Regions from separate parts of the Mammaliicoccus fleurettii genome, predicted to be linked through region 1. Evidence: riboswitches for the same ligand, from Rfam matches in the RefSeq annotation. Region 1 holds a riboswitch; the other holds the start of a gene.

Region 1 (8,295 bases):
AATAATTTGAGAAGTAAAAGGAATGACCATCCCATAAAATGAAATGACGAGTGTACGCATTGTTACATGTAAACCTCTTAGTAAACTCTCATTTGTTATATGAATGATCCCTAACTGAAATATAGTATTATCTCCTTCACCATAAAAAATCATAAACAAAGAAGAAGTAAATCCAAAGAATAATGTAATCATAATTATAATGAGAAGGGGTAACCATTTAACACCACTCATTATAATTAAATAAATAAACATTATAAGGGTTAAATAAATCATGAAATCAAAATCATGAATAAATATAGCAAAGAAAAATAATACTATACCTAATAAAAGTTTGGTTAAAATATTTACATCATCTATAAAAGTAGAATATTTTTTCCAATTAGTTAACATGTGATTCACCACCGTTAACGTCTAATTGATGATTGTTAATGACTAATGTTCTTGTAGCATATCTTTCTATTATTTCATTTTCATGCGTGATCATTAATATAGTTTGTCCTTTGCGAACTCTTTCATGAAATAACTTGATAAGTTCAAAAGTATTATGACTATCCAAACCAAATGTTGGTTCGTCTAATAAAATAATTTCTGAATTAGTACTTAATGCTGTTGCTACACTTAAACGTTTCTTTTGGCCAATAGATAGTTCAAAAGGATGTTGGTCTTTAACATGATACAAGTTTAAAAGATTTAACATTTCATTAGTTTTTTCAATTGCGGTTTCTTTGTCTTGAAAAGCAAAATTGATAAATATTTCATTAAAGACAGATATTTCTATAAACTGCAATTCTGGGTTTTGATAGACAAAGTACATATGTTTAGATGCATCTTTAACTTTTTTTAATTGTTTATTCTTATATTTAACTTGTCCATTATATTTTATAAGTTGCATTATACTTTCTAAGAATGAAGTCTTACCAGAACCGTTTTGTCCTGTAAGCCCAATCCATTCACCACTATTAATAGTTAAGTTATCTATTGTAAAAAGTTTTCTGTTACTTCTTAAAATATCTAAATCTTTAATTGTTAATAAAGTTTCTTGTGCGGAAGATTTATTTTTTAATTGAGGTGCATAATTCCAAGAAAGTGGATGCCATACACCATACTGATTTAAAATATCTATATGATTTTCCAATATATCAGATGGAGTACTATCGTGTGTGATTTGTCCTTGTTCATTCATAACAATCACTCTATCGACAAAATTCCAAATATAATCAACTTTATGTTCTACAATTACAACAGTTTGATCTTTCCAATGTTGCATTATTAAGTCCCAAAGTTGCGTTGTAGACTGATGATCGAGCATAGCTGTCGGTTCATCTAGAAATAATGTTTGAGAATTTTGTAATAATATAGAAGCAATAGCTAATTTTTGTTTCATACCACCACTTAAACGGTTGATTTTTAACGAGGCATCAGCATTTAAATTCACTTTATTCATTGCTTCATTAATCATTCCATCCATCTCTTTTGGATCTACATTCATATTTTCAAGTACGAAAGCTAATTCTTCTTTAATCTCAGGCATACAAAATTGTGTATCAGGATCTTGAAAAACAACTCCTGGAAGTGTGTCGATAGTTATAGAATCAAGTTTCATTGGAATATCCAATGACCTAGGTATAATGCCGTTTAATACATTTAGTAATGTACTTTTTCCTGAACCACTTGGTCCTAATAACAGTACTTTCTCTTTATCATTAATTTGAATATCTAAATTTTTAAATATAATGCGTTCATCGTCTGGGTATTTAAGTCTTAAATTTTTTAGTGATAACAATTGGTTAACTCCTATAGTAAGTCATAGTCTTTTTTAGATGCAGGTCTAAATAGTTTAGTGACGCCAGTCTGATCAAGCGCTCTTACAATTGCATATCCTAAAGCGCCGCCTACAATAGCACCACTTAAAATTCTAATTGTGAACATCAAAATTACATTCCATAATGCAACATCACTTAAATAATTATAAAACCAATCAATCGGTAACGTAATAATACCTGCCAACATTCCGGCAACAATAGCAACTGATAATTTTCTATATTTATAACGAACTACTAAAAATACAATTTCACAAGCTAAACCTTGAAGTAATGCATAAACAAAAGTAGGTATATCAAATTGTCCCATTACAATTGTTTCGCCAGCACCAGCAGCAAATTCTGCAAGTAAAGCCACACCTGGTTTTTGAATAATTAAATACGCTATAATTGCTGCTATAAACCAAAAACCATATACGGATTGTTCTAAATGTAATCCTAAAGGTTTTAATATTTCATATGGAATCCATAAAAATTTATAAATGATTGCAAATAAAGCACCAATTAAAACTGTGACCAAAATATCAGATAAAGTTAATCTCTTTGACATGCTAATTATCTCCTTTTTTATAAAAAAATGTGCACTCCTATATCTAAATAGAAGCGCACAAAAATATTGTTATCATTTATAAATGAATATTATTATATGATTTACGAACACTTTCCTACGCTAGTATCATCTAGATCAGGTACAAAGGGTTCAGACCTTCTCATGTCTGTCTCAGTTTAAAACACCCCTAGTGCATTTATTAAATTGTTATCACTACGATAAGTCTTATCATGCATTTTGTCAATAGGCTATAATGAACAAAAAAACCCCCTATGAAAAGATAGAATGTTTCCATAGGGTATTTATTAGAACTACGAAAGTTGTTTATTCAAATGTATCTTGAATATTATCTTTTGTTTCGTCTTGTCCATTTTTATCGTCTTTCTTATTTTCTTGTTCTTGTTTCTTAGCTTTTTCTGCTTCGTCTTTATGTTTATCGTTATGTGTCATAAATAACACTCCTTTAAAATGTATGATATTATTATATACCCAACAACATATGAGTTTTAAACTTAATGTACTACTTGGGACTGATTTTCAATTTAATTAAAGACATTTGAAAATGAAACAATTATAATGTTCAATGAGGTGAAGAACATGTCTATAAAGAAAAAAAGCTGGGAAGTTCATTTTAGTCGTATTATAGGAATATTCATTTTAATTACCGGATTACTTATATTATTTAATGCACCACGTATTAAAGATTATAATATCAAGGAATCAAATGATATCCATATAAGAAATATTTGGGACTTTTTTGTAGCTTTTTTTGATGAGTTGGTTAGAATATTGCACCATTATATTGGTGGTTTTCCTGTAATAGCAGCAATAATAATTTTACTATTTGGTATATTTATTTTACTGATTGGACGTACTTTAAGAAGAACAACGAATTATGATTATGACATTTCTATATTTTATATCGGCTTGACGATAATATTAATGATTGTCATGATGATGACGATGTTCCAAGTTTATAGTTTTGCATCATTCTTATTTATTATCCCATTCAGTATTCACATTGGATATGTTGTTTATAAAAATGAGCTTAATCCGATGAAACGGAAACAGCATTATTTATGGATTATCATTTCTTATGGTATATGTTATTTCATTTCTCAATTTGCAATGAACCATAACATTGATGCGGAAAATGTAAAGCCTATCGATGTAATGAGCGTTAATTTATTCTTTGTATTATTATGGTGCTTTAGTCAAATGTCCGTATGGATTAGTTTATATTTAAGAAGATCTTTACCAGTAAGTGATAAAGATATTGAAATGGTTAATGATGAAAAACACTCAAGAGCAAATAATAATTTATTAACAAGTAAAATATTTAGCATATCTGAAAGTTTTTATGAAAAATCACAAAGCCTGAAGCAAACAACTTTAGAAAAGTTTAACTCTGAAGAAGCAATTGCTAAAAGAAAAAAACGTAGTGAAAAATGGAAAGAAATTATAAAAATTGAAGATGATGATATTCCGAAATGGATGAGAAGACCTAAATGGTTAAAGAAAAGTTATATAGAATGGATTTGTACAGCAATTTTATTCTTATTTACTTTTATTGAGTTTAACAATCGTAATGGCTTATTCTTATCAGGAGAATGGAAATTATCACAAACTCAATATGTGTTTGAATGGTTAACATTATTTATAATGTTGTTGCTTATCATTTTATATGCATACTTTAATTACACGACAAACTATAAAAATAAAAATAATTTTGGGAAACTATTCGTTATATCAGCACTGTTCTTTGAAATTGCAACGACATTCTTTGTCTCAGCAATTCAAACATCACAGTTCTCAGTATTCATAACACCAATTTCATTTTTACTATTATTGTTTGTAACACCAGCATTTATAATTCATCTAAAAAAATCTTTCTAGAGAAATATAGTCAAAACCTGTCAACAAAGTCGAACTTTGTTGACAGGTTTTTTATGTTTTAGAGTATCAGTATAATTTTTGTAGGACTTTTTTATTCACACAACATGTAAGTAGAGTAAATATGGATAGGTGTAGTGACAAAACTGAAGAGAAGTGTAAATATGGATAGCTATAGTGACAAAACTGAAGAGAAGTGTAAACAAGGGCAGCTGTAGTGACAAAACTGAAGAGAAGTGTAAACAAGGGCAGCTATAGTGACAAAACTGAAGAGAAGTGTAAACAAGGGCAACTATATTCACACAATTCAAGAGTTATATAACATTTTATATATATAGATTAAAATAAATATTTAGCTTGATAGTGAAATTAAAAATGTAAAAAGTAAATATTTTTAATGAATTTCTTTGGAAAATGTATTGCACGGAATAATCTTATCCTTTATACTAATTTTAGTAAGCGTTTACATAAAAGGGGATCAAACTTTCTGGGGGAAATTTTGATTAATAAATTCGGTTAACAGAGTATTCTAAAGGGGGATACTCTGTTTTTTTGGCGTTTTGCGTAATATACGTTATAATATGTGAGACATTTCGAAAGGATGGCCAAAAAATAATGAAACAGTTAATGCTCAAAAGAGGTAAAGAAGATAAATATTTAAGAGGTTTCCCTCTTGTTGAAAAAGATGATGTATTTGATATGCCAAGTACAGATGAAGGTGAATTAGTAGCGCTTGTAGATTCTGGTAAAAGATTTATTGCTACAGCTTATTATGGTGAACAAAATAAAGGTATCGGTTGGGTATTATCTTTAGATTCAACTGAAAAGATAGATCATAACTTTTTTGTAAATCTATTTAAGACGGCTAAAAGTGAAAGAGAATATTATGATCATGTTGATGGTATAAATGCATATAGAATATTCAATGCTGAAGGTGATGGTATCGGTGGATTGACAATTGATTATTACGACGGACATTTACTGATTCAATGGTACTCTGTAGGTATTTATCGTTTGAAAGATAGATTGTTACCTGCTATTAAAGAAGTATTTGAATATAAATCTATTTTTGAAAAAAGAAGATTTAAAGGAATGGAAACTGCATCTGATTTTGTTGACGGAACAGCACCTGGTTTCCCATACGTAGTGGAAGAAAATCATTTATATTATAATATCGATTTAGACGATGGACCGATGACAGGTATTTTCCTAGATCAAAAAGATGTACGAAAAAAATTAAGAGATCATTATAGCGAAGATAAAGATGTGCTGAATTTGTTTAGTTATACTGGTGCTTTTTCTGTTGCAGCAAGTGAGAATGCTAATTCCACGACTAGTGTAGATTTAGCAAACAGAGCAAGACCACTTACTGAAGCTAATTTTGGATTAAATGCAATTGATTTAAATAATAATCATATATTCATCATGGATGTATTCGATTATTTCAAATACGCTCTTCGTCACGGTTTGAGTTATGATGTAGTTGTTATTGATCCTCCAAGTTTTGCTCGTCATAAGAAAAAAACATTTAGCGTTCAGAAAAATTACCCAGAATTAATTGAAGGGTCTTTAGAACTACTAAATGAACAAGGTACTTTAGTATTAAGTACAAATTCAAGTGCTTTTCCTCAAAAAGCGTTTAAGAAGATGATTAACCAAACATTGGATGCGCTAGATGTAGATTATACAATTTCAGATGTAATGGGCTTACCTAAAGACTTTAAGAGCCATCCACATTACAAACCGAGCAAGTATTTAAAAGTAGTCTTTGTCCAAATAAATGGTTAAAATTTCCTAAAACGGGTATAAGTTAATATTCTAGTATTGAATACTAACGAAACTGTGAGGAGATTGAACATAATGGGTATTTTTAATAAAATTAGTACAAAAGCAGGAAATAAAGCATTAGGCATAGAAGAAATTAAAAAACGTTCTGAGTTACCAGTAACACAAGATGAATTATTAGAGCGTAGAAAAAGAGCTAAAGAATTAGTTTATAAAAAATCATTAATGTCATCTGCAGCGAATGTAGTTCCTATCCCAGGATTAGGTGTGGGTATGGATATTAAACTTATGGGTGATATTATTGAAGATATCAATAAAATTTATGGACTAAGTCATAAACAAGTGAACAAAATGCAAGATGATTTAAAACAAAAAGTGCTTACATCAGCTGCCATGAAAGGTAGTCAATTCATAGGACAAAAAGTTACTAATGCTATGGTGAAAGTATTCTTTAAATCAGTAGTTAAACGTGAAGCAGCTAAACAATCAAGATGGATACCACTTGTAGGTCAAGCTGTTGCTGGTTCAATTAGTTATTATTTAATGAAAAAAATGGGTGACGATCACATTAAGAAATGTGAAACAGTTATTCAAGAATTTATAGGTGAATAGTGTTATAAAAAGAGGATGGGACAATTAATTTGTCCCATCCTCTTATTGTATATTGTTGATTTTGAGGGTGTCTTAGATTAACTTTTGACTTAATCTACAACTTGGCCAAACTCTTCGATTAACTTCTGACTTAATCTACAACTTGGCTGAACTCTTCGATTAACTTCTAACTTAATCTACAACTTAGCCAAACTCTTAGATTAACTACTGACTTAATCTATAACTTAGCTGAACTCTTCGATTAACTTCCGACTTAATCTACAACTTGGCCAATCTCTTCGATTAACTACCGACTTAATCTACAACTTAGCTGAACTCTTCGATTAACTTCTAACTTAATCTACAACTTAGCCAAACTCTTAGATTAACTACCGACTTAATCTACAACTTGGCTGAACTCTTCGATTAACTTCTGACTTAATCTACAACTTGGCTGAACTCTTCGATTAACTTCTAACTTAATCTACAACTTAGCCAAACTCTTAGATTAACTCCTAACTTAATCTACAACTTAGCCAAACTCTTAGTTTAACTTCTGACTTAATCTACAACTTGGTCGAACTCTTCGCTTAATTGTCTAATTTATCTACGACTCATCTCATTTTTTTAATAAACTTATTTATGTTTCAGCATTTCATCATTATATAGGCGGTGTTTGATTGGATTGATTATGCACTTATATCAATCTTTTTTAAATAAAATAATTTTTCTCGGGAGTAGGATGACGAAATCTATTTTTATAAAATTAGAACTTTGTACTACTCCTATTATTTTTAAATTTGCATTTTAAATGAAAACGCTTTATAATGAATTTGTAAACATAAGTTTTAAAAATAAACATTTGTTTGTGAGGTGAGTTACTTGAATGAAAATGAAAAGTTAATACTTAATTTAATTAAAGAGAACCCTTTTATTTCACAACAAGAATTATCAGATAAAGTTGGTTTATCAAGACCAGCTGTTGCAAATATAATATCAGGATTAGTAAAGAAAGAATATGTGCAAGGAAAAGCTTATGTATTAAATGAACAAAATCCTATTGTTTGTATAGGTGGTGCGAACATTGATAGGAAGTTTCATGTTACAGACAAATTAGTACAAGGTACTTCGAATCCTGTTACATCTGAATCATCTATTGGTGGAGTTGCAAGAAATGTTGCAGAAAACTTAGGACGTATAGGTGAAGATGTTCTTCTATTAACAACTTCAGGAAATGATGCAGAGTGGCAACATATTGCTGATTTATCGTCACCATTTATGAATGTAGATTATGTTGAGAAAATTTCTAGTGAAGCTACAGGTAGTTATACAGCATTGTTAGATCAAGATGGAAATATGACGATGGGGCTCGCGGATATGTCAGTATATGACAAAATTACGCCAGAGTTTATGATTAAAAATACTTATTTATTAAATAAGTCGAAATGTATCATTGCTGACTTAAACTGTCCTAAAGAAACACTTGAGTTCTTATGCTCATATGCGGAGAAAAAACAAATTAAACTTGTTCTGATCGCTGTCTCAGGACCAAAAATGAATAGACTTCCAAACAATTTACATGCAGTAGATTGGTTGATTTTAAATAAAGATGAGGTTGAATCATATGTTGGTAAAGAAGCACATTCAGAATTAGAA
Region 2 (8,295 bases), on a different contig from region 1:
TTGATGAATCGCGTTTAGTTCAACATTATGATTAATTTGCTTTATTTTTTCTTTTACAGCGTATACTTTTGGTAACATTGCTTGTGCATCATGCTCATCATAAAGTGCTTGGCGATGTATGTTTGACAGTTCTACAATATCCATGTCGATGATTGATAATTTATGTGCACCCATTCGAGCTAATAATTCTGCGACATGGCTACCAAGAGCACCAGCACCCATGATTAAAATATTTATATTTTGTAATTGTTTTTGGCTTTGTTCTCCAAAGTGCTGATACTTTATTTGTCTTTCATAACGGTTCATTATAAGAAACCTAAACCTTCAGTAGGGCTAGATGCTTGTGCAGTATATTTAACAGGTATTCTACCGGCAGTATAACTTAATTGTCCTGCTTCAATACCTAACTTCATTGCGCTAGCCATAGTTACAGGGTCTTTAGCACCAGAAATAGCAGTGTTTAATAAAATAGCATCTGCACCTAATTCCATTGCATAACAAGCATCTTTCGGAGAACCAATACCAGCATCGACGATAACAGGAATACTTGATTGTTCTATAATATATCTTAAGTTAAGAGGGTTATTGATTCCTCTACCTGTACCTATTGGTGAAGCGAGGGGCATAATAGCGTGAACACCTAATGCTTCTAATCTTTTTGCTAGCACGACATCACATGAAATATATGGACATACGATATAGCCTTTTTCTAATAAAATTTCACAAGCTTTGTAAGTTTCTATTGGGTCAGGCAATAACGTTTTATCATCACCAATTACTTCCACTTTAATGAGATTACATAATCCAGCATGATTCGCAATTTCAGCAATGCGCACAGCTTCTTCGGCAGTATGAGCACCAGCTGTATTAGGGAATGTAATGAATTTTTCTAAGTCTACGTTAGCTAAAGGATTGGGTAAAGATTTATCATATAAATTCATTCGTCTAACAGCAAAGGTTAGAACTTCCGTGCCAGATGCTAGTATGGCTTCAGATTGTGTTTGTTCGTCTTTAAACTTTCCTGTACCTAATAATAATCTTGAGTTAATTTCATATGGTCCTATTTTTAACATTTTATCCGCCTCCGACAAATTCTAATAGTTCTAATCGATCTGACTCTCTAACGAGAATATTGCTAAATTGATTATTCTTTACAAGTGTGTCATTCCATTCAACTATAATTCTTTCTTGATCTAACTCTAGCGATTGGAGTAAATCAGACAAAGTTAATACTTCGTCGAAATTAAATTCATCTCCATTGATCATACATTTCATAACTGAACACTCCTTTTAACTTTAAAATCATCTAATAATGATGGTGCTTGATCATTAACAATCCATTCAGAAAGTAACTTTCCAATGATAGGTGAAAGTAAAATACCATTTCTATAATGTCCAGTTACTAAGAAAAGACCATGATCTATTTCATCCATAATTGGCCATTCATTATGAGTGTATGGCCGAATACCAGACCATTTATGGATGATATTGCTTTCCTTTAATATTGGTATATATGATGTTGCTTGGTTAATTAACCATTTTTCTCCTTCAACTGAAGTGCCAACTGAATAGTCATCAAAATAACTTGTAGCTCCAACTAGGAATGTATTGTCTCGTTTAGGTACAATATAGCATCCATTCGTTATAAACAAAGTTTGTTTCAAACTAAGCTGTTCATTCTTTAATAACAATACTTCACCTTTAACCCCAGTTAATTTCGGCTCAATTTGATAGTCTTCTAATAGTTTATTACTCCATGCACCTCCTGCTACGACAACCTTTTTTGAGAGCAAAATAGTATCTGAAGTATGAACTTTATAACAATCTTTTAAACGTTTGATTGCTTTAACTTCAGTGTTATATAATCGTTCAATCCCTTTATTGGTAATTGATTTTAATAATGCTTTTGTATATTTTGAAGCATTAATCTGGCCGTCATCAGGGATGTATATAGCAGGATGCTTAAATTCAATTGTATGTTTAGAAAGATTGTCTAAATCCTTTTTGTTTAATGGTGTTACAGATCTATCTCGCTCATTTAAAAAATGATATTGCTCTGTTAAACATTCGACGTCTTCTTCTGAAGCGGCCATTTTGATTAATCCGTGTTCTTGATAATCTATATTAATGTTTGTTTCTTTATATAATTCATGGCTTAAAGCTTTAAAATAATCTCTTGAACGTAAAGCGAGTTGGTAAAGAGCTGTATCTTGAACAAATTCATTTTGAGCACCTAACATGCCACCTGCTTTATATGATGCATGTAAACCAGGGATATCACGATCAATTACTGCAATAGATAAATGTGCTTTGTCCATTAACTCACGTGCAATAGACATGCCAATTACACCAGAACCGACAATTATAACGTCATACATATGCATGCCACACCTTCCTTAAATGATCTATTTCTTGAATGCTACAATCTCTGAAAAAGGAAATTGCACAAATTCCTTGAAAACCTGCTGGAAGTACTTTAAGTGAATCTTGATTGATACCACCAATAGCATAAATAGGGATATCAATCGATGTTGCAATATTGATTTCATCAACAGTCTTAGGAATGAGACCTTCTTTTGAAGATGATTCAAAGACATGTCCGAAAAATACAAAATCTAAATGATGATGTTTAGCACGTTCAACACTATGAACAGAATGCGTCGACATACTAACTGAAATATGTGGATGAGACTCTTTAAATAAAAAAGCTTGTTCGTCATTTTCTCGAAAATGAATAAAGTGTAAGTCATATAATTCAAGAACAGAAATATCTGTATGAACCATTATTTTGTCTTTAGGAAAACCATGAGTTAACAAATAATCAATCGCGTTACATAATAAATCGCGACTCATAGGAACTCTAAGCAATAATAAGTCAATATCATTTGAAATCTCTATATAATGATCTAAGTCATCATTAACTAAATGCTTGTACGGTGAAATGGCTATAAACAATTGAATCACTCCAAATAAAAAAGCGCTATTTTTCCATATATAGAAAAATAGCGCAAAAATTAGCTTCTTTAGATACGCCACTTTCCTACGCCAGTATGAACTGGATCAGGTTCTGGGAATCCTAAAGTCGCTACTTTAGTCTCAGCCTCTAATAAGGCACTTCCAGTGGTCTGTTATTTAATTATTAATTTCATTGTACATATAATAGTCTGAATGTTCAAATAGAAAATTAAAATAACAAGAGTTTAATAAAAATAATAAAGGGAATTAAAACAAATAATAACTAGTTTCTCTTTATACGTATGAATAAAAATGCTACATGATTTTATATCATAAAAGGTGGGATGAGAGATGGGTACACTTTTATTTATCATTGCATTACTTATAATCGTAATTTTATATCTCATAGTTAGAATGAAATATATTTCAGACTTTAACAAAAGAAGAACAGTACGTAAAAGAGAACAAAGATTAAAAGAACTTATTAACTCAGCATTCAAAATCGATAGGTTACAATTAATCGAAGAACGGAAAGCAGATATTAAATTAAAATATAATAAAAGAGCAATAGCCGTTAAACGAGAACAAATCAAAAAGGTAGATTCAAGTGACGAAGAAAGAATTGAGATTAAATATGAATTGCCAGATGGTATAACTAAAGAAGAAATCTTTGATTTTATAATAGAAAATAGTAACTTCTATATTACTGAAGAACGCTATAATAATTTAAAAACTCAAACAGAGTAATTGAATGGAGGCTATTATGATGAATCCTGTAGTCAAAGTATATACAAATGAAAAAGATTTAGAAACAGACGTCAACACATTAAAAGACCAAGGCATTAGTCAAAAAGACATTTATATACTCTCATCAGACGAAGCACACACAGCAGAAATCGTAGAGCAAACAGAATTAGAAAATATCAATTACAATAGAAAAGATATTGGTGGATATTCTTATAAAGAAGATGAATTTCTAAGGAAGTTAGAAATACTTAATATAACTGAAATAGAAGCAGAAAAATATATAGAAGAAATAAAACAAGGAAAAGTATTACTGATCGTAACAGATCAAAGAATAAAAGGCGTATTAAAATAGCGTCGTTATAAACATACTAAAAACCCAGCAGACACAAAAGTCATGCTGGGTTTTTAGTATCTATAGCATTCAAAATTAAGAAGCTAAAGCATCAATTACATAAAATATACCAAACAATATAAACATAAAAGCAATCATGAATGAAATAAATACCGCAGCAAGAAGCGGGTTGAATAATAAAACAATACCTGCAAAAATACCAACAATATTTAAAATAATAGATATAGTATGAAAACCTTTGTTAGATTTCTCGATAGGCGTAACAGTAAAAATAGCGACAATATTATTAATAATAAACCAAATCGCAAAAATATAAATTAAGAAAACAGAACTCTCAGCAGAATTGAACATAACAACAAGACCGAAAATAATATTAATCACACCAAGAACAATCGTCCAACCATTCGGTATTCCCATCATTTTCTTACCCGCACGTCTAAAACTAATCTCTAGTACACCACTAATAACAGAGAATAAACCAATCAACCACGTAATAGCATAAAAATTCTCAAGCGGAAAACTGAAAATAACAATACCAATAATTAAAAACAAAGCACCCATCACAAAACTCGGCCACTTAAATCTATTCGTTTGTTGAGCCATAATATAACCTCCTAAAAATATGTAATGAGTATAGTATAAAACGATAAGAGAGTAAGGGGAAGGATAAAGGTTGGAAAGAATTGCTTATATTAATTTAAAATTGTAGACACTTGTTACCTAATAAATCATCTATAGAATGTCTAATCTAACGTATCTTTAAAATATTATATAAAAAGTTTATAAAAAATAGTTGACATTAAAATCGGATTATATATAATATAAGTGTAACCTATAATTCACTCTTGAACAGGAGGATGTATGTATAAAGTAATTAAGTTAGAGCTTTGTGACTTAGAGGGATACATCACTGATGGTAAAGGTGGCGTATCGAGAACTGAAGAATATGTGGTTCCTGAAGATTTAAGTGTTAATGATTTATTAGGTGGTATTGAGGAGAGATATGGGGAGTCTCTTAGCGATAATACTGAGTTTTTCAATTCGGTATTTATTCTAGCTACCGTTAAGAAACATGTAGATAACAAATCTTTGCTTGTATTAAAGCAAAGTTCAACTTCTCTCAATGCTAGTGTTTGTAGAATTAACGAAATTTGCCTGTATTTAGACAAGGATTACCATAATACAAGGTATTTAAATAATCATCAAGAATGTGATTAGCTATTAATTTTGTAAATGTATTAGAAAAATAGGATTTTGTAATGTAGTAAAAAGATTATATAGATTTTGTATTTGAATGGTTCCTTCCTAATAGCTTCGATTTAGTAATACTCTCTTTTTTAATTTCTCATATATAGATAAACAGTTAATTTAATAGAGTGCGTACATTTCTTCAAGGATATGGTGGTTTATAGGTTACATAGAGTTTGGTATACTCTAGGGATTTCTGAGAAGAATTATAGGTTGAATTATTTTTAGTATTTCATATGATCAACAACGTTTATTAGAATTTAGTTCTAATTTAATATAGTATTATCCTAATTGAATGTTAGGAAGGTTACTTTTTGATTTTTGTGTGTTTCCTTTCTGGGGAAATTTTAGAGTGAAAAAGGGCTGAGAAGGCTGAGACAATTTTTGTCTCAGCCTGTTTTTATACATATTTTTAGATTTGTATTATGTTTCCTTACATATTTTTAAGTTTTGTATTATGTTTCCTTACATATTTTTAAGTTTTGTATTATGTTTCCTTACATATTTTTAAGTTTTGTATTAATTTTCTTACTTTGTTGAGCGTTGAATATTAAGAATATGAACCATATGACAAGAAAGATAAGTGTGAATATTGTAAGTGCGCCAATTAAGGGTTCTGGTTGTAGTGGTACCCAATGGTTTATTGTTGAGAGGATAAAGAATGCTATTACGCTTCCTCCTAAATGGATGATCAGTTTAATTGGTAATGGTAGGTTATCAAACGCATAAACGATTGGTAAGAATCCACAAATGGCACCAAATAAATAAACACTTATGACATCCAGAAAGTCGATTGTAACGTTAAATATAGCGATGAATATGAGCATGATACTACTTCCTATACCAATGCCTTGTAAGGTAGATTTTAATATTTTATTCATAATTTTCCCTCCTTATATTCCTAATGCTTTATTTAAATTTTTAACGTATCTTCTTGATATTGTTACTTTTTTATTATTGATAAGTGTTCCAAACAAGTTTCCTGAAAATGATGGAGATACTTTTGTTATATGTTCTATGTTTACAATGGAGGATTTACTAATTTGCACGAACTTGTGACTTGGTAAAGTTTGCTGTAACGCATTGAGTGACATTCTAGTTGTGATGGTTTCTTCAGTTGTTGTAATGCTAAGTTGTTTATCAAATATTTCTGCAAATATAATATTAGCTTTAATAACGAGTGATACACCTTGAGATGTTTTGATGCCTATTTTGTCGGAAGGTGATTCATATTGTTGTATATAGTTTAATAGGTTGTTACCAATTTCTTGTTCATATGTGCTAATGGTGACGTCGGTTAGCGTTTTAGTTGAGTCAATTTGTAAGTGTACATTGAATTGATCTTTCATAGCCATTGCCTCCTTTGGTTATATAGTATGTGTTTTATTCTATTTTGTCAGTAGTTATAGCATAACCGGTTTGATTGAGGGTGTGAGTGGTTGAGAGGGGTATGTATTGTAAAAAAGCTTCCTTTACTTTCACTAATTGTGACTTGTAAAGGAAGCTTTTGTTTATATTTTTAGCATGCTACGGAAACCTCTTGCTCCATAATATGAATCAGCTCCGTTGTGATAGGTGAACACTGTATCGTAGCGTAAATCACAGAATATAGCACCGCCAAGGTTTCTTATTTTGTCTGGAGTTTCTACCCAGCTAGATGATTTTTTATCAAATTCTCCAAGTGTTTGAAGATGTCTGTATTGTTCTTCAGTAAGTAAACTAACTTTCATTTCATTTACCATATCTATAGCACTTGTTTCCGGTTTATGTTTCTTTCTAGATTCTAGTGCTTCTCTGTCATAACATACGCTCCTACGACCTTTAGGACTTTCTTTTGAACAATCTACAAAAAGATATTGATCATCTTCAGACCCAATAACATCAGGTTCTCCTTCAGTTCGTTCCATTTCATTAAGTGACCATAACTGTTCTGGATTAGATTGTAATCGACTTTCTACGTCAGACCACTCTATGTTTTCATGACGTTCTGGGAATTTTTCAAAACGTTTTTTCAATGTTTCAATAAGCTCTGTTTGTTCTTCTTGTGTTAGTTGTTGAGATGTCATATGAATACCCCTTTTTCTTTTATTTTAGCAAAATATAACTTTAATGAAAGTAATATGTAAATCATCATCAAGGAGCAATCATCAAATGTCTAATAGATTAATAAAACAAATAACGGTAAGATTATTGAGCTTATAAGCGCTGTTAGTATCATCCCGATAGAACTAAATGCAGCTGACTCAATATCAGTTTCTAATATTTTAGCAGTTCCTATGGCATGTGATGCATTTCCATATGTCAGTCCTTTTGCTATGGAAGTTTGAAAGTTAGCAAGCTTGATTAAATATGAGCCTAATATGCTTCCGATAAGTCCTGTCCCGATAATAAAGAGTACTGCTAAACTGTCTATTCCACCAATTTGTTGTGATACTTGAACACCGACTGCAGCTGTAATGGATCTAGGTAATAATGATGCTATCATTTCTTTTGAATAACCTAGAATATTCAATGTTGTAAATATTAATATGATATTGATAGCTATGCCGACAAGCACGCTAGTTATAATGACTTTGAAATGTTTCACAATCATTCTTCTATATAAGTATAAAGGATAAGCTAAGCATACAACTGTGCAGTTTAAAAAGTTATATATCCATTTACCGCCAGTCATATAGTCTTGATAATCATAATTTAACATAATAAGTACAAATATTATTACAATAGAAGAAACGAGTGCTGGATGGAGAATTGCGATTTTAAATTTCTTTTGAATATACAATGCAAATATGTACGTGATGACTGTTAAAAGAATCATGAATAATGTTTTTAAAATCATGATTTATCACCACTTTCTTCTATACTATTAGATTTTGTCATTTTTTCTGCAACGTATCCGGAACAAAGTGCAACGATACAAGTACTTGCTATAACTAAAATAATTAAGAAGATAAACTGAGAATTAAATTGTTCAACTAAATCCATTGCACCGA

The links. A riboswitch is a leader RNA that binds a small molecule or an ion and turns the genes downstream of it on or off. The one in region 1 is predicted to bind thiamine pyrophosphate.
Region 2: linked by a shared signal. The riboswitch ahead of B2G86_RS11925 (thiamine phosphate synthase) and the one ahead of B2G86_RS03625 (ECF transporter S component) in region 1 are both predicted to bind thiamine pyrophosphate.

What each region holds. Positions count from the first base shown of each region.
Region 1 is NZ_MWJM01000003.1:143,423-151,717, forward strand. Features, by position in the region: gene B2G86_RS03615 (energy-coupling factor transporter transmembrane component T family protein) at 1-390, opposite strand, end outside; gene B2G86_RS03620 (ABC transporter ATP-binding protein) at 380-1,783, opposite strand; gene B2G86_RS03625 (ECF transporter S component) at 1,795-2,370, opposite strand; TPP riboswitch at 2,466-2,569, opposite strand; gene B2G86_RS13555 (hypothetical protein) at 2,695-2,820, opposite strand; gene auxA (lipoteichoic acid stability factor AuxA) at 2,968-4,266, shown strand; gene B2G86_RS03635 (class I SAM-dependent rRNA methyltransferase) at 4,879-6,051, shown strand; gene B2G86_RS03640 (DUF697 domain-containing protein) at 6,124-6,660, shown strand; gene B2G86_RS03645 (carbohydrate kinase) at 7,522-8,295, shown strand, end outside.
Region 2 is NZ_MWJM01000020.1:7,926-16,220, reverse strand. Features, by position in the region: gene B2G86_RS11945 (ThiF family adenylyltransferase) at 1-306, opposite strand, end outside; gene B2G86_RS11940 (thiazole synthase) at 306-1,073, opposite strand; gene thiS (sulfur carrier protein ThiS) at 1,075-1,275, opposite strand; gene thiO (glycine oxidase ThiO) at 1,272-2,378, opposite strand; gene B2G86_RS11925 (thiamine phosphate synthase) at 2,371-2,964, opposite strand; TPP riboswitch at 3,021-3,129, opposite strand; gene B2G86_RS11920 (hypothetical protein) at 3,307-3,702, shown strand; gene B2G86_RS11915 (YflT domain-containing protein) at 3,722-4,054, shown strand; gene B2G86_RS11910 (HdeD family acid-resistance protein) at 4,130-4,657, opposite strand; gene B2G86_RS11905 (hypothetical protein) at 4,916-5,272, shown strand; gene B2G86_RS11900 (DUF3021 domain-containing protein) at 5,800-6,183, opposite strand; gene B2G86_RS11895 (LytTR family DNA-binding domain-containing protein) at 6,196-6,651, opposite strand; gene B2G86_RS11890 (DUF4256 domain-containing protein) at 6,814-7,368, opposite strand; gene B2G86_RS11885 (LrgB family protein) at 7,458-8,141, opposite strand; gene B2G86_RS11880 (CidA/LrgA family protein) at 8,138-8,295, opposite strand, start outside.